2 regions of the Exiguobacterium sp. s5 genome follow, and region 2 is predicted to be linked to the other one. Evidence: predicted binding sites of a transcription regulator. Region 2 holds the regulator's gene; the other holds the start of a gene.
The links. The regulator NrdR, encoded in region 2, represses ribonucleotide reductase genes. The targets are predictions, from matches to a motif close to AACACNATATATNGTGTT.
Positions count from the first base shown of each region.

Region 1 (9,371 bases), on a different contig from region 2:
GACATCAAACAAGTCATGCTCGCCATCTATGGCCGACAAGTCGCGGCCCAAATTGTCACGGCGTCGAGTAAGACGAACGACTATAGTTTGAGCGCCCATCTCGTCCGTCCGGAAGTGACGCGTTCGAACAAGCAGTACGTGACACTCATTTTGAACGGGCGAAGCATTAAAAACTTCGCTTTGACCCAAAGTGTGCTCGAAGGCTACCACACGCTGCTACCGATTGGTCGTTATCCGATCGCTGTCCTCGAAGTGAACATGGACCCGATGCTGATCGATGTCAACGTCCATCCGACGAAACGAGAAGTTCGGCTTTCAAAAGAGAAAGAGCTCTGTCAATTGATTCGCGAGACGGTCCAACTGACACTCCGGGAACAGCGTTTAATCCCGTCGGTCAAACCGAAAGAGCGACCGGTCAATCGGACCGAACAAGAGCGACTTGATTTCACGGTTGAACGGGCGCCGGTCACGGATGAAGCGCCGACGTGGAACTATCCAATTCCACGTGAGCCTGTCACGTCACCGAGTCGATGGTCGCCGACCCCGCTCGTCAATGAAGCGCCTGAGCCGATAGAGTCGACGGTCGAATCGGAAACAATCGAGACGAAAGGAGAGCGGTTGCCGCCGCTCGACGTCATCGGTCAATTGCATGCGAGTTATATCGTCTGTGGTGCCGAGGACGGGATGTACGTCATTGACCAACACGCGGCCCAGGAACGAATCAAATATGAGTTGTTTTACGAGCAGCTCGGGAATCCTGACAAGGAATACCAGTTGTTGCTGCTTCCGCTCACGCTCGAGTTCACGCAAGAAGAGGCGCTCGCGATTGAAGAAGTCACTCCGCTTTTAAAAGAAGCAGGTCTAGAATTGGAGCCGTTCGGCGGCAACACGTTCCTCGTTAGAGAGATTCCGACGTGGTACCCGCAACACGATTTAGAAGGAACGGTCCGTGATTTGATAGAGATGGCGATCCGGGATCGCTCCATTGACATCGCTAAATATCGGGAAGATGCGTCGATTTTGATGGCATGCAAACGGTCGATTAAAGCGAACCATCCGTTGAACCACGAGATGATGCGGCAATTGCTTCACGATTTGAATCAGACGACGTCTCCGTACACGTGTCCGCACGGACGTCCGATTTTAGTGAAGTGGAGCACGTACGAGCTCGAGAAGCTATTTAAACGCGTTATGTGACACGCCTGTAATCTTTTCTTAACCTCCTGTTACGTTTATGGATAGGTGGCTATGGGAACAATATACACATGTCACTCAACGCATCGAGGTTGAGAGGTGGCTTTTTCACTGCCTCACCCTCAAGATGTAGACATGATCGATAAACCAGTAGGGGGAAAAGATTATGGCAGACACGCTTAAAGTAACGAAACGAGAATTACGACCACGTTCGGTCCGCGCTAACTTGCGTAAAGAAGGAAAAGTGTTAGGTGTCGTTTACGGCTACAAAGTTGAAAGCACACCGGTCGCATTCGAAGAGATGGCACTTCGTAAGATTCTTCGTGAACACGGCGACAACGCTTTGATCGAACTCAATATCGATGGTAAGAAAGTGAACACACTCGTTCACGGGACAGAAGTCGACCCATTTACGAACGAATACAAGCACGTCGAATTTATGGCAGTGAAGATGGACGAAGCGACAGAAGTCGAAGCGGACGTCACACTTGTCGGCGACGCGAAAGGCGTCAAAGAAGGCGGCTACCTGGCACAGACGCTCTATAAAGTAACGGTCTCGGCAACACCAGCCAACATTCCGGAGCGTATCGAGCTTGATGTTTCTGAACTCGGCATCGGTGACTCGCTCACTGTCGCTGATATTCCAGAGAACAAAGATTACGAAATCGTATCTGAGGGTGATCTTCAAATCGCATCGGTGAATGAACCGGTGGCGGTCGAAGACCTTGAAGCTGATACAGCGACAGAAGGCGAAGTTGAAGCGACTGAAGAGGCGTCAGAAACTTCAACGGAAGAGTCGGAAGAGGCTTCTGAAAACAAAGAATAATCATTTCGAACGGCCCTTTGCGAAGGGTCGTTTTTTTCTAGTCACAAATCCGACAAATGTAAACGATTACGATGTGAAAAATGTGTCAACATGTGGAAGGGGCGATTGCAATTTATTCGTTTCGGGCTTATATTGTTAATGATTTCACATGTTCGTTCTTATTATAATGGTTTCATTCAAACAGAAAGAAGGGTTTGTGACATGGCATCAATGGAAATCCATGCACTCGAATCGTTGCGGAAGAAAGCACAGGCATCTTCGCAAATGATTCATTATCGGCCAATGGAGTACTTTTTACGAGCAATGCTCGCGGGGATCTTTATCGGATTCGCTTCAATTTTCACACTGAAAGTCGTCAACGGAATGTATTTGATCGATTCTCCGTTCACAACGCTCATCGGAGGATTCTCATTCGGGATCGCCCTCGTCATGATCATCTATGGCGGAGCCGAACTGTTCACCGGGAATACAATGTACTTCACAACCTCGACGATGCGGGGGTACACGACGCTCAGCGACACGATGCTCGTCTGGTTGCTCTGCTTTGTCGGGAATGCGCTCGGTGGCGTTTTGTTCGCCTTGCTGCTCGCTCCTACCGGTGTCATCCAAGAACTTGGAATGGACAACTGGCTGTTCTCGGTCGTCGAAAGCAAGATGCACCACACGACGGTCGAAATTTTCTTCCGCGCGATCTTCTGCAACTGGATGGTCTGTCTTGCCATCTTCTTGCCGAAGCAAATGAAAAACGAGTTCGCCCAAATCTTCTCGATGATCTTCCTCGTCGCCGTTTTCTTCGCCTCAGGATTTGATCACGTCATCGCCAACTTCGTCTTGTTCGCCCTCACGCTCGTCGTCCCGCATCCTGAGGCGATCAGCTTTGCCGGCGCGATCCACAACTTGATCCCAGCCACGTTCGGGAATATCATCGGTGGCGCGTTGTTCATGGGTGCGATCTATACGTGGTTAAACGCGAAAGGCTTGCGTGAAGCCCAAGAATCGGAAGCAACGGAAGAAGTCGAATTGAAAATTGTGAAACCTGCCAAAGAAGTATAAGGTAGCTCACGACAACGAGCAGTCGAGTCCACGTCAGTGGCTCGACTGTTTTTGCGTTTTTATCACAAGCATTGATCACAATTTCGACTTCACATCTCAATAGCAAAACATGACATAATCTATATATGGAACTTAAGTGAGTAATTAACTCGCTTGCAATCAATATATAGTGAGGTGATGCGGAGTGAATATGCTCCAGCTTTATGAAGATGTCTGTGTTCTCCCAGATCAGGACCTCGTACAAGAGAACGCCAACGTCGACGGGAAATCACCACTTGGAAAATTGGCACGATTATCCTCAGAAGTATCAAAACAATTGTCGACGACATATCTATTATCAGAACGGTCACGTCAAGCCGTCGAGGATAATTTTTTGTATATCCATGACGCCGACTACTACGTGACAGGATCGACGACGTGTTGTCAAATCCCACTCGGTGAGCTACTCACGAACGGATTTCATACCGGGCACGGGACGATTCGACCGCCCCAGGATATCCGCTCGGCGATGGCGCTCGCTTCGATTATTCTTCAAGCGAACCAAAACATGCAGCATGGCGGTCAAGCTTTCCCGATGTTTGATGTCGACCTCGCACCGTATGTCGAAAAGACGTATGAACGTCAGCTCGAGCGGCTCAAAAAGCTACCAGTCGAATGGACGACCGAGCAACTCTTTGAAACTGCCGAGTCTGAAACAATCGCGGCGACGTATCAAGCGTGTGAGGCGTTTATCCACAACGCCAACTCGATGCACTCACGTGGTGGCGGACAAGTACCGTTCGTTTCCATCAATTACGGCACCGACACGAGCCGGTGGGGACGCGTATTCATTCGAGAGTTGCTGCGTGCGACCGAGCGAGGGCTCGGTAACGGGGAGACGCCGATTTTCCCGATTCAAATCTTTAAAGTGAAAGAAGGGGTCAACTTCCATGAGGACGATCCGAACGTCGACTTGTTCCGTCTCGCCTGTCGTGTGACGGGCAAGCGGTTATTCCCGAACTTCTCGTTCGTCGATGCTCCGTTCAACCTTCAATACTACGACGGGACGCACGGCTCGGAAGTCGCCTACATGGGTTGTCGGACACGGGTGATGGGGAATCGGCATGGTGCCGAGACGTCGATTGGACGAGGCAACTTATCATTTTCGACGTTGAACTTGGTCAAAATGGCACTCGTCTCCTCGGATATCCATACTTTTTATAAGACGCTCGACGCTTACGTCGACGTCGCCATCGATCAATTGCTCGAACGATTCGACTATCAAGCGAAGCGGCACGCCGACGAATTTCGGTTTCTCTATGCCCAACACGTCTGGCGGGGGGGAGAGAGACTCGGTCCAGAAGACGATCTTCGCGAGGTACTGAAGCAAGGGACGCTCTCGGTTGGATTTATCGGTCTCGCCGAAGCGCTTCGTGTGCTCACAGGTGGCACGCATGCCGAGTCACGAGAGGCGGAACGGCTTGGGCTCGATATCGTCACTCATTTACGTGATCGAATGAAGCAGGCATCGGAACGATACGATTTGAACTTTTCTCTCTTGGCGACCCCGGCCGAAGGATTGTCGGGTAAATTTGTGACGAGAGATCAGCAATCGTTTGGGATGATCGAAGGTGTGACCGACCGCGCCTTTTATACGAACTCGTTTCATGTGCCCGTGTATCAATCGGTCTCGATTCGCGATAAAGTCCGTCTCGAAGCGCCTTACCACGCGCTCTGTGATGCGGGTCATATCACGTATGTCGAAGTCGACGGATCGCTCGCCCATAATGCGGAAGCGGTCGAAGCGATCGTCCGGCTCATGCGGACCGAGAACGTTGGCTACGGGTCGATCAACCATCCGGTCGACCGTTGTGGCAACTGCGGCCTTGAAGGGATTATCGACGAAGCGTGCCCGACATGTGGCGAACATGAACGAATTGAACGGATCCGTCGCATTACCGGCTACTTGGTCGGGACGATGGACCGGTGGAATTCGGCAAAACGAGAAGAAGAACGAGCGAGGGTGAAGCATCATGCGCGTCCTATCCGTACTTGAAGAATCGGTCGTCGACGGTCCAGGCATTCGCACGGTCATCTTTACGGCGGGCTGCCCGCACCGTTGCCCTGGGTGTCATAATCCAGAATCTTGGAATCCACGTGGAGGAGAAGACGTCTCGGTCGCGGACTTACTCGCTCAAATCGAACAATCAGGCTGGGACGGGGTGACGATTTCAGGCGGGGAACCATTTCTGCAACCGGAAGAATTGGCCCGGCTCGTCGACGGATGTAAGGTCCTTCAGAAAAACGTTTGGGTGTATACGGGCTATACGCTCGAACAGTTGCAAGCCATGCACGACGAATTCGTCACAAGCGTGCTCGACCGTGCCGATGTGCTCGTCGATGGGCGTTTCGAACAGCCGCTCATGGACCGGTCGCTCCGGTTTCGGGGATCGAGCAACCAGCGGATTATTTTCTTAAACAAAGCGTAATCGGGGCCGTCGTGTCCCGATTTTTTGTATACTAGCAAAAAAGGGGGAATTTTGATGAAATGGTGTAGTTTTCAAGTTGAAGGAGAGCAAAGGGTCGGTGTCGTGGCAGGAGAGTTCGTCTATGACGTCAGTGACCAATTACATACGACTTCGTTGTTAGAAGTCATCGCGCGTGAGTTTGAACCGGATGTCGATCTAGATGTCGCGCTAAGGCTGGCGCTTCAAGACGTCACGTTCGTCGCACCGTATCGTCCGCTCAAAAATGTCATCTGTATCGGGAAAAATTACGAAGAGCATGTGAAAGAGATGGATACGGCGGGGGCCGGTAAGCTCGTCATCTTCACGAAAGCGCCGACCTCGGTCGTCGGCCCAGAGGCTGTCGTCGAACGTCACCCCGAATTGACCGACCAGCTCGACTATGAAGGCGAACTCGCCGTCATCATCGGGAAATCAGGGCGGGATATTGACGACGTCGATGCCCATATTTTTGGTTACACGATTCTGAACGACATCACGGCCAGGGATGTGCAAAAACAACACGTCCAGTTTTTCCGCGGCAAATCGTTCGATACGTTCTGTCCGATGGGGCCGTATATCGTCACACCGGATGAGCTCTCGTTCCCACTGACGATTCAAACGGTTGTCAATGGCGAGACACGTCAAGATGGGTCGACGGCGGATATGATTCGCCCGATCGAAGAGTTAATTCGGACTTTGTCAAAGGGCATGACACTTGAAGCAGGAGACATCATCGCGACCGGCACACCGGCCGGGGTCGGCCACGGCATGAAGCCGCCCGTCTATCTCCAATCAGGAGACACGGTCGAAGTGAGCATCACGGGACTCGGGACGCTCCGTAACGTCATCGTCTGACCCAATTGACGCAAATTGTGAAGAATCTTGTAATCGATGCTTCATTTCCGCAAAACGATGACTATGCCTCTTATACTAAGGGTAGAACAAAGAGGAAACATCATATAGGAGATGATTACACATGGAACGCAATGATCGTCCAACAGAATCAAATGAACAAAATCACCGCGAGGATTGGCTCGATACCGAGCTCGGCTCGTCAGAACAACGACAAGAACCGTCGCGCGCAGAGCAACCGGCCCGACCATCGTTCGTCGGCCGGATGTTCCCTGGGTTTGTCGGTGGCGTGATTGGTGCCGTCTTGACTGGCGCCATCGCTTTTCCGTTCATCGATCAAGTGCCGACAAATGTGTCTGATACGAACGTGACGTCGGAAGGGTCGCCGGTCCAGACGACGTCTACGACAACGGACAGCTCGGTCACCGATGCGGTCGCGACCGCACAGCCTGCTGTCGTGACGGTGAACAATTTCGCGTCAAACGGTTTTTCAAGTGAGGCTGTCGAAGCCGGGGTCGGCTCGGGTGTCATCTATAAAAAAGACGGCGACTCGGCTTACATCGTCACGAACCATCACGTCGTCAACGGTGCTGACCGTTTGACCGTGACATTCAATGACGGATCGACAGCAGACGCCAAATTGATGGGTAGCGACGCCACGTATGACTTGGCCGTGCTCGAAGTCGATGCGGACAAAGTCTCGTCCGTCATCTCGATTGGGAAGTCGAGCGAGTTGAAACCGGGGCAAACCGTCGTCGCCATCGGGAACCCGCTCGGCCAGTTTGAGAACTCGGTCACACGCGGCGTCGTCTCGTCGACGTCACGTCTCGTCCCGGTCGATACGGATGAGAACGGACAAGCCGACTTCAACGCCGAAGTCATTCAGACGGACGCGGCCATCAACCCTGGTAACTCCGGTGGCGCGTTAATCAACGAATCAGGACAATTGATTGGGATCAACTCGATGAAAATCGCGACCGACTCGGTCGAAGGGGTCGGCTTCTCCATCCCGGTCGATATCGCTTTGCCGCTCATCAATCAAATCGAACAGACGGGCGAAGTGAATCATCCATCGCTCGGCGTCTCGCTTCGGGACGTGTCGGAGTTCCCACCGGGGTACTTGACCGAGCAAATCAATTTGCCGGAGTCGGTGACGTCGGGCACAATCATCGTTGAAGTGCAAGCGAACAGTTCGGCTGCACGGGCAGGACTTGAGGCACGCGATGTCATCGTGAAAATCAACGACCAGGCTGTCTCATCGTTCATCGACCTCCGGAGTGAACTGATTCGAGACACGGACGGGACCGTCACAATCGAATACGTTCGTGACGGTAAGACCGAAACGGTCGATGTCGAGATTCAAAACGCAAATGGAGACGCACTGTAAAGATGGGCACGCAGCCCATCTTTTTTGTTATGCTTAGAAAAAAGGAGGGGTTCAGTTGATTCGTAAACTATACGGGATTTTATTTCTAGGGGCCGGCATCATGCACTTCATTCAGGAACGGGCGTTCATGTCGATTATTCCGAAATCATGGCCGTTCAAACGATTCATGGTCCAGGCAAGCGGGGTCATCGAGGTCGTCTATGGTGTGTTGTTGCTCATGAACAAAGGGACGCGCTTCGTGAAAGGGACATTACCCGCTTTCTTAATCGCGGTGTTCCCGGCCAATATCAACATGGCGCTCAAACCGTCGAAACTAGGCAAAATACCGCTCCCAAAATGGGTCACGTGGGCCCGATTGCCGCTGCAGTGGCTCTTAATCAAAGGGGTCAAAAAAATATAAGTACATATGGGGGAATTGATCATGACGACGAACGTATTGAACTGGTTTGAGCATTTTCATGCTCATCCGGAAGTGAGCTGGAAAGAGGTTGAGACGACGAAGACGATTGCCGACATCTTGACGTCATGGCAAGTCCGTCACGAGACGTTTGCGGACGTGACCGGGGTCATCGCAGAGATTGGACAAGGTGATGACGTCATCGCTGTCCGGGCCGATATCGATGCCTTATGGCAACAAGTCGACGGGACGTTTCAAGCCAATCACTCATGCGGGCACGACGCCAACATCAGCATGGTGCTCGGCGCGCTCGACCTGTTGAGACATGAGATGCTATCGAAGCGGATTCGCTTCATTTTCCAACCGGCGGAAGAACAAGGGAACGGCTCGCTCGCGATGATTCAAAAAGGAGCACTCGAAGGAGTGAGTCAGCTGTATGGCATCCACTTGCGACCGCTCGAGGAATTGCAACGCGGACAATATGCGGCTGCGATTCAACACGGAGCCGCATTCTTTCTAAGAGGAAGCGTTATCGGGGACGATGCCCATGGTGCGCGACCGCATCAAGGTCAAAACGCGTTAGATGTCATCTTTACGATTCAACAGATGCTCAAAAGCATCTACTTGTCGCCGTTCGAGCCCCATTCGATCAAGTTGACGGGCGTCCAAGCCGGTAGCGATAATTTGAATATCATCCCAGGGAACGCGACGTTCTCACTCGACGTCCGGGCTCAACAGAACAAGGAGCTGCTCGCGTTACGTGACCGCGTCGAGACGCTGTTACAGCAAATCGCCGTCCTTCATGATGTCACCATCCACTGGGACTGGCAAGACTTCACACCGGGTGCGGAGATTGGCGAACGCTCGAGCCGACATGCGGCCGAAGCGATTGTCGACCGCTTCGGGGAAAGCGCGCTCGTCGACCGGATCATTACATCAGGTAGTGACGACTTTCATTTCTATACGGTCGAACAGCCGGGACTCGATGCGACGATGATCGGAATCGGCGCGAACTTGACACCGGGGCTCCATCATCCTCATATGTCGTTCGATCGGGACGTCTTACCAGAAGCGGCCGCCTTACTCGCCGATACGTTGCGCCGGGCCGCAAACGATAATTGAAGCGATTGACTAGATGGACGGGCCGGACGAGCTCGTTCATTTTTTTATTGCCAA
Region 1 is NZ_JACSLK010000007.1:139,636-149,006, reverse strand. Features, by position in the region: gene mutL (DNA mismatch repair endonuclease MutL) at 1-1,197, shown strand, start outside; gene KNP60_RS13965 (50S ribosomal protein L25/general stress protein Ctc) at 1,361-2,020, shown strand; gene KNP60_RS13960 (formate/nitrite transporter family protein) at 2,222-3,073, shown strand; gene KNP60_RS13955 (anaerobic ribonucleoside triphosphate reductase) at 3,264-5,108, shown strand; gene nrdG (anaerobic ribonucleoside-triphosphate reductase activating protein) at 5,086-5,541, shown strand; gene KNP60_RS13945 (fumarylacetoacetate hydrolase family protein) at 5,596-6,414, shown strand; gene KNP60_RS13940 (S1C family serine protease) at 6,536-7,798, shown strand; gene KNP60_RS13935 (DoxX family protein) at 7,854-8,198, shown strand; gene KNP60_RS13930 (amidohydrolase) at 8,220-9,317, shown strand.
Region 1: a site for NrdR is predicted at 3,230-3,247, ahead of KNP60_RS13955 (anaerobic ribonucleoside triphosphate reductase). Genes of this name have one in related genera too.

Region 2 (9,371 bases):
ACGTCGCTGTATGAAGATTTGGAACGTCCGCTCGCCTCGGTGCTTGCAGAGATGGAGTGGGCCGGGATTCACGTCGACGTGGCGACGCTGAAAGTGATGGAAGACGATTTGCGGGAACGGTTGCTTCAACTCGAGTCGGAGATTCACAGTCTCGCCGGTGAGGCGTTCAATATCAACTCGCCGAAACAGCTCGGCGTCATCCTGTTCGAGAAGTTGGCGTTGCCACCGGTCAAAAAGACGAAGACCGGTTACTCGACGGCAGCGGACGTGCTCGAGAAACTCGCGCCGCTCCATCCGATCGTCGAACATATTATGCATTACCGCGAGCTCGGCAAGTTGCAATCGACATATGTCGAAGGCTTGCAAAAAGTCATCAAAGACGACGGGAAGATCCATACCCGCTATACGCAGACGTTGACGCAGACCGGACGGTTGTCCTCGGTCAACCCGAACTTACAGAACATCCCGATCCGCCTGGAAGAAGGGCGGCGCATTCGCAAGGCGTTCACCGCGAGTGAGGCCGACTGGATGCTGTATGCGGTCGACTATTCGCAAATCGAGCTTCGGATCATGGCCCACATGTCGCAAGATGAGAAGATGCTCGAGGCGTTCCTCCATGATGAGGATATCCATACGTCGACGGCTGCCAACGTGTTCCGAGTCGCCAAAGAAGAAGTGACATCGCTCATGCGTCGCCAAGCCAAAGCCGTCAACTTCGGCATCATTTACGGCATTAGCGACTATGGGCTGTCGCAAAACCTCGGCATTAGCCGAAAAGAAGCACAGACGTTCATCGATACGTATTTCGAGCAGTTCCCAGGTGTGAAACGGTTCATGGATGCCGCGATCGAACGGGCGCGGGAACACGGTTATGTTGAGACGATGCTGAAGCGTCGCCGCAATATCCCGGACATCCATTCCCGCAACTTCAACTTGCGCGGTTTCGCGGAACGCACAGCGATCAACACGCCGATTCAAGGGACGGCCGCCGATATTATCAAAAAAGCGATGATTGATGTCGACGTGGCACTCCGTGAGTCAGGACTTCAGTCGAAATTATTGCTTCAAGTCCACGATGAACTCATCTTTGAAGGACCTAAAGAAGAAATGGACTCGCTCGAGACGATCGTCAAACAAGCGATGGAACACACGGTCACCTTGGACGTGCCGCTCCGCGCGGACGGTTCGTTCGGTGAGACATGGTTCGACACGAAATAAAGACGAGAAAGGAAATCGATATGCCAGAATTACCAGAAGTGGAGACGGTCTGTCGCCGATTGCGGCCATTCGTCTCGGGAAAAACAATTGCAAATGTCGAGGTGCTCGACGCAAAAATCATTCGAGGTCACGAACCGGAGATTTGGAAACAACAGTTGCTCGACGAGACGATTCAAGACGTCGAGCGACGCGGCAAGTTCATTTTGTTCAAATTGACGAACGGCTATCTCGTTTCGCATCTGCGAATGGAAGGGAAATTCTTCCCGCATGACGAAATGGTCAGTCCGGTCAAGCATACGCATGTCGTCTTCACCTTCACGGACGGGACTACGCTTCATTATAACGATGTCAGGAAGTTCGGGACGATGGAGTTGAAGACGAATGAAGAGTTGTTTGTGACACCGCCATTGTCACTGCTCGCCCTCGAACCGTTCGATCCTGAAGTGACAGCGGAGACGCTTCACAGCCGTCTGAAGCGGATGAACGTTCGTGCCATCAAGACGGCGCTGCTCGATCAATCGATTTTCGTCGGGCTCGGCAATATTTATGTCGATGAGACGTTATATCGGGCCGGTGTCCATCCGACTCGCCCGGCAGCGACACTCTCGCTTGATGAGGTCCGTCGGGTGCACCAAGAGGCTATAGCCGTATTGACGGAAGCGATTGAACGAGGCGGAAGCACGATTCGGAGCTATACGAATCCGGATGGGGCGAGCGGGACGTATCAAGAGACACTGTACGTATATGGACAGACCGGGGAGCCGTGTAAGCGATGCGGCCGACCGATTGAAAAGATGAAATTAGGCGGACGGGGCACACATTACTGTCCGCACTGCCAACAGTAAGAGGTGGACATGATGTTGAAAATTGGTTTGACAGGTGGAATTGCGACAGGGAAGTCGACCGTATCCAGACTGTTTCGAAAGCAGGGCATCCCGATCATCGACGCCGACAAGATGGCACGGATCGTCATCGAGCCTGGCGGCAAAGCGTTCGCGGGCGTTCGCGAGGCGTTCCCGCAATGTTTCACGGGCGACGAGTTGAACCGGCAGGCGCTCGGACGAGAAATCTTTCATGATGACACAAAACGTCAGTTACTGAATCAGCTCATGCATCCGGCCATCCGAGAAGAGATGCTCGAGGAGATGCGCGGATACGAGGCTGCAGGGGAGACGGTCGTCATATTCGATATCCCGCTCTTGTTCGAGGGAACGATGCGGGACCTCGTCGATTATACGGTCGTCGTCTATTGCCGTGAAGAGATTCAGCTGATGCGTCTCATGGAGCGCAACGGGTTGACGAAAGAAGAAGCACTCGCTCGGATCCATGCGCAAATGCCGATCGAGGAGAAGAAACAACAGGCTGATTTTTTAATCAACAACAACGGTGCGTTAGGCGACTTGTCGGCCCAAGTGGTCCGCCTCGTCGAACAATTTGAAGACATGAAAAAAGAAGGCGACTGACGACGCCTTCTTTTTTTGTTCAGTTGAGTGGGTCTGAGTCAGGCTTCCCTTTTTTCCACGTGTCGAAGATGGCGCGTCCGTCGCTCGGATGGCCGTTCGAATAGTAAATCGGATAGAGTGAGAAGAAGACATAATAGAACGAGAAGTATGCGAACTGATACGTGTAAATTGTCGGCTCAATCTCTCGCGTCAAGATGAAGGCGTTCACAATCAAAATACTCGATAAGTTAAAAATTGAACCGCCCGCGTAGACGAGACTCCGCGTCAGGCGATTGCTGTACTTCAAGTCACTGAATTGGCACCAGGCGTCATAAAAATAAACGCGGTTAAATTGAAGGCGTCCGATTTTAAACAATTTTTTTCCGGTCCCAATCTCCATGTCGAGCGAACCCCCAAATAGTTTCGCGAAGAAGAAATGACCGAATTGATGGATAATCGTCACAATCGGTAAGATGATGAAAAATGAGATGACAAATTTATCTAGGTCTGTCCAATCAAACATATAGTCTTAGCTCCTTTCCAAGCTCTACACCAAATTTCCCTCTTTTTCAAATCTGAAACTGTAAAAAAGTGAAAAAAATGTGACGATTCATAGTGAAAACGCTTCCAATTTTCCGTTATAATGGTGTCGTAACGCAGAAAAAAGGGGGATTCAGAATGGGGACGAAAGTTGCAATCAATGGATTTGGTCGAATCGGCAGAATGGTATTTCGGAAGTTGATGCTCGAAGGGCGTCACGACGTGGTCGCCATCAATGCGAGTTATCCGGCGGAAACGCTCGCGCACTTGATCAAACACGACACGGTCCACGGACCGTTCACACTGACGGTCCGAGCGCATGGGGATGCGCTCGAAGTCGATGGGAAACGCATCATGCTCGTATCCGAGCGAGACCCGGAGCGATTGCCGTGGGCTGAACTCGGTGTCGAGATTGTCATCGAGGCGACGGGGAAATTCAATTCTGATGTCGGGGCGAAAAAACATTTGACGGCCGGTGCGAAAAAAGTCATTTTGACGGCACCAGGAAAAGGCGAGTTGCGGACGATTGTCATGGGGGTAAACGATCGGGATTATTTACCGGAGCACGATCACGTCATTTCGAACGCCTCGTGTACGACGAACTGTCTCGGCCCGGTCGTCAAAGTATTGGATTCGACGTTCGGGATTGAAACGGGGCTCGTGACGACGGTGCATGCGTATACGAACGATCAAAACAATATCGACAATCCGCATAAAGATTTGCGTCGTGCCCGTGCTTGTGGCAGTTCCATTATACCGACTTCGACTGGTGCTGCGAAAGCCATCGGGCTCGTCTTGCCGGAACTTCAGGGCAAATTGAACGGGATGGCGCTACGAGTGCCGACGCCGAACGTCTCGCTCGTCGATCTCGTCGTCGAGTTGCGTCGAGATGTGACGGTCGATGAAGTGAATCAGGCGTTCGAGCGTGCTGCACACGGGGAAATGACGGGCGTTCTCGGCGTCTCGAACGAACCGCTCGTCTCGATCGACTTCAATGGAGATGAGCGTTCGTCAATCATCGATGCCGATTCGACGATGGTGCTCGGGGGCAACCATGTCAAAGTGCTCGCTTGGTACGACAACGAATGGGGCTATTCGTGCCGCGTCGTCGACTTGTTGGACATGGTCGCGAGCTACCTGCAAATCGGACAACAAGAAACCCACGTCTGAAAAAATATATTTATCTAAAAATATTTTTAAAGAATTGAAACAAATGTCTTGTAACGACGTCCTAAACAAGATACACTCTAACTCGTGAACTTCAATTGGTCTGACAAACGCAACTTAAAGGGTTAGGACCTCTTAGGACTAACTTGCCCCCGTGGTTGTGGGCGATTCAGGCACAAAGTGAGTGATCATCAACTACTTTGAGACCATTGATGTAAAGGGGGATCCACTAATATGGATACTATGGGACGTCACATTATTACAGAACTTTGGGAGTGCAATCCCGACAAATTAAACGATATCGACTACATCGAGCGCTTGTTCGTCGATGCAGCACTTCGTTCGGGCGCTGAAGTCCGCGAAGTCGCTTTCCACAAATTTGCGCCGCACGGTGTAAGTGGAGTCGTTATCATTTCAGAATCACACTTAACGATTCACAGTTTCCCAGAGCATGGCTACGCATCAGTCGATGTGTTCACATGTGGGGATCGAATCGATCCAGCTACAGCCTCGCAATACATTGCAGAAGGCTTGGAAGCAAAAGTTCGTGAAGATGTGAAACTTGACCGTGGGATGGGACCGATTCGTGTTCCTGAAGCGCAAGTGGCAATCAGCAAATAATCAGATTGACCTTATGAGGCTGGCCGATTTTCGGTCAGCCCTTTTAATTGTTTTGTTAACCGCTTAATTTTGATATGCTTAACCTATATAAATAAGGTGTCGAGGTGGATAATGGGATTATTTGATAAGTTTCAAACACATGTCCAAACGGACGATTCGCATAAAAATGAGGCGTTACGGACGCGTTACGTGGCGGCATCGCCAAGCGCCGTGCTCACATGGCTCCGCGAACGGATTCAAGCAGAAGGTCAAACGGTTCGCCGGGTTGATGCAGACCGGGGCGAAGTGGCGTTTCATGGAGACGGATGGGACGCATTGGCGACCATCGTCCAAGTGGACGGCGGACGCACGGCCGTCGATTTTACATTGAACCGTGACCAGATGCTCGGACCGGACCTCGGTCAAATCGTCACCACATATTATGAGGCGCTATCCGTAAAGTTCCCGCTCCGCGCCATCGGGAATCAATCTGTCGAACGATAAGGAGGGCTGAGCATGCGTTGTCCTAAATGCGATCATAATGGAACGAGAGTGCTCGACTCCCGGCCAGTACAAGATTTCTATTCGATTCGTCGCCGTCGCGAATGCGAGGAGTGCGGCTATCGCTTCACCACGTTTGAAACGGTCGAACAGACACCGCTCATCATCGTCAAAAAAGACGGGAATCGGGAAGAGTTCAGCCGTGAGAAAGTGCTTCGCGGGATTATTCGGGCGTGCGAGAAACGTCCGGTCACGCTGGAGCAACTTGAAGGTGTGGTCACGAAAGTCGAACAACAGTTACGCGCCCTCGGCCAGTCCGAGATTCCGAGTGAACAGGTTGGGGAGCTCGTCATGAACGAGCTCGCGCGGGTCGACGAAGTAGCATACGTCCGCTTCGCGTCCGTCTATCGCCAGTTCAAAGATATCTCTGTGTTCTTTAAAGAACTAGAAGATTTAATGAAGCAAGAAAAATCGACCAACTAAACGGGCGGCCTGCTGGTCGCCTTTTTTCAAGGGAGACCTACCATGGAAAAAGAACGAATCCTGTACGGAACTGACGAACTGTTGATCATGAGCACCGGACTCATCGATCGCGAGTCGTATCAGTCGCTGTACCATTTATATCAGCCGGTCATCGGAGTGAAGGCGCTCGCGATGTATCAGACGCTTTGGAGCGAGCTGAAGCCCGGGAAGATGAAATCGAACTATATGTCACACAGCGCGCTTTGTGAGATGCTCGATTACTCGATCAACGAGCTGACGGACTGTCTGTTCCGGCTCGAAGCGATTGGTCTCGTCCGGACGTATAAGACGAAAGACGAGCGCTTGACCCAGTACGTGTATCAACTGCGGGTCCCGCTCGCACCCCATACGTTCTTGAATGACGGGCTGTTGTCGAGTTTCCTCTTCTATAAAGTCGGGGAAGTCCGCTTCAAACAGTTACAAGGTCGATTCACGATTGATCCGTTGCCGGCCGGAATCATTGAAGTGACAAAAGACTTTAATGAAGTGTTCGACGTCAAAGGGGTCAATCATATGGCGTTCACACAAAAGAACTACGAGAAACCTGACCGCGCCAAAATCGAGATCAACTATACGTTCGATATGGAAATCGTCAAAAAGTTGACGAACTTCCCCGTCGGCTTCTTCACGAAGAAGCTCGATGAGACGATCACGAAGCTTGCCTACGTCTCCCAAATCGATGAAGAGACGATGGCCGAGATGTTGAAGGAGTACTTCGTCCACGAGGCGTATCTACCGCTCAGCGAGCAAGAGAAACGCGACGGCTGCCGTCAGATGGTGTTGCAGTTGAAGAAAAAACAGACGCGCCATCGGAAAGTGAAGTCGGACGAGACGGAGAAGGCAGAAATCGGTGATTTGCATGACGTGACTGTCATGGAAGAAGCGCATCCGCATCAGTACGTGTCGACGTTACGGAAGACGCCACAGTTGTCGAAGAGCGACGAGCAACTCATCATCGACCTCGTCGATACGCTCGGACTCGCGCCAAGTGTTATCAACGCATTGTTCTATTACTGTATCGAAGTGAAGAAGCAGACCCGGCTCAGTGAGAACTACGTCATGCGGATCGCGACGAGTTGGAAGACGGCAGGCTATTTGAACGCCAAAGACGCGTTGGAACAAGAAGCGACGCAAGACGCGCTCATCGAGAAGAAACAGCAAAAGCGGGAGAACGTGCAACAGCGGACGACCGTCGGCTCGAGACGCAAAGACAAGACCGAGATGCCAAAATGGCTCGAGGACGAGGCGAAAGAGCAACGGACGTACGATCAAAAACGAAAACAAGAGCTCGAGGCATCGGTTCCAGACGACGCGGAACTCGTCAAGTTGTTAAATGAATTGAAAGAGAAAGGATGAGGGACATGGAACGCATCAATCAAACGCTCGCCCAAATGATGAACCGGAAAGAAGTGCGGGAAGCGTACGAATCGATTCGCCGGCGCACCCTCGAACATCCAGAAGTCGTCGCCTTTTTAAAGGCGCATCCGGAGTTAGACGAGACGGCGGTCGAGGTCGGCTTTACGAAGCTCAGTGAATATGCAGAACAGATGGACGGCAAGAAGCTCGTCGAGGAGCAAGCCGTCATCCCGGGCCATCAGCCGGTGCTCTATGTCGACCTCGGTCAAATCGCGATTCGTTATGAAGAGACGGTCAAGCATCGTCAAGCACGGCGCCAAAAAGAGATGGACCGGAAGTTTAAAAGCTTATTCTTGCCGGAAGAAGTGCGAGAGGCGAGCTTTGAATCGTTCGACTGGTCGGATGACGCCCGTAAAATCGCACTCCGTGAATCGATGCGGTTCGTCTCGGGCATGAAGACCCGCCAAAAAGTGAACGGCCTGTACTTACACGGCAGCTTCGGGGTCGGGAAGACGTATTTGCTTGCGGCGATCGCCAACGAACTGAAAGTGGCGGACATCGAGACGATTCTCGTCCACGCCCCGGGATTCGTCTCGGAAGCGAAACGGAAGATCCGGACCGATTCGTTCGACTCATTTTTGACGTCGTTCCAACACGTACCGGTGTTACTGATCGATGACATCGGTGCCGAGGCGATCAGTCCGTGGGTACGCGACGAGCTGTTCGGGATCATCTTGCAATATCGCATGATGCATCGCTTACCGACGCTTTACAGTTCGAACTTCAGCGGTGAAGAGCTCGAGACGCACTTCTCGATCGACGGTTCGCCGCAGAACAAAATGAAAGCCCAGCGGCTCATGCAGCGCATCTCGACGACGACGACACAAATCGAATTAAAAGGTGAGAACCGACGTCGGTAAAGGGATTGTATTTCTTGAACGAGTTGACTATACTAATAATCATATAACCGATGCATCGAAGAGGACATGAGACGTCGTCACGGGTTTCAAAGCGAGGGAAGACTGGTGAGAGCTTCCTAAACACGCCGATCGCCTTACTCCCTCAGAGCACCGTACGGGCCAATCGTGCGGCGATTCACACTCGTTATCGTGTGTTCGAGCCAAGCGTTACGCTTGGGAACGAGGGTGGTACCACGAGAATCAAAGCTCGTCCCTTTCACAGGGATGGGCTTTTTTTATTTATTTTTAAATGTAGAGAGGGGAAGTTGACACATGATTCAATTGACATTTCCAGATGGGGCCGTCAAAGAGTTTGAGGCAGGCATCACAGCAGAAGAAGTAGCAGGTTCGATTAGTCCAGGACTCCGAAAAAAAGCAATCGCCGCCAAAATCGATGGTGAGATGATCGATTATCGTCGTCCGATTGAACAGGACGGTAAAATCGAGCTCGTCATGCCGGATTCAGAAGAGGGCATCGACTTGATGCGCCACTCGTCAGCCCACTTGATGGCCCAAGCCATCAAACGGTTATATGGGGAAGAAGGTAGCATCTACCTCGGGATCGGACCGACGATCGAGAACGGTTTCTATTATGATATCGAGATGGATCGCCGCATCAACGAAGAAGATCTCCCGGAAATCGAGAAAATGATGAAGCGGATCGTCGACGAGAACTTGGACATCACACGTGAAGTCGTGTCGCGCGACGAGGCGCTCGAACGCTACAAGGCGCTCGGAGACCCGCTCAAAATCGAATTGATTGAAGATATCCCGTCGAGCGAGACGCTCACGATTTACCATCAAGGCGAATTTTTCGACTTATGCCGTGGGCCGCACGTCCCGTCGACATCGAAGTTGAAAGTGTTCAAGTTGATGAGCGTGGCCGGTGCATACTGGCGCGGCGACTCGGACAATAAGATGCTCCAACGCATTTACGGAACGGCGTTCGCGACGAAAGAACAACTCGCGGAACACTTGCGTCTATTGGAAGAAGCGAAAGAGCGCGACCATCGCAAGCTCGGGAAAGAGCTCGATCTCTTCTTCGTGTCGCAAGAAGTCGGTCAAG
Region 2 is NZ_JACSLK010000003.1:219,749-229,119, reverse strand. Features, by position in the region: gene polA (DNA polymerase I) at 1-1,218, shown strand, start outside; gene mutM (DNA-formamidopyrimidine glycosylase) at 1,239-2,063, shown strand; gene coaE (dephospho-CoA kinase) at 2,076-2,681, shown strand; gene KNP60_RS08485 (site-2 protease family protein) at 2,701-3,183, opposite strand; gene KNP60_RS08480 (glyceraldehyde-3-phosphate dehydrogenase) at 3,339-4,370, shown strand; gene speD (adenosylmethionine decarboxylase) at 4,602-4,988, shown strand; gene KNP60_RS08470 (hypothetical protein) at 5,100-5,471, shown strand; gene nrdR (transcriptional regulator NrdR) at 5,484-5,951, shown strand; gene KNP60_RS08460 (DnaD domain protein) at 5,994-7,346, shown strand; gene dnaI (primosomal protein DnaI) at 7,352-8,266, shown strand; gene thrS (threonine--tRNA ligase) at 8,579-9,371, shown strand, end outside.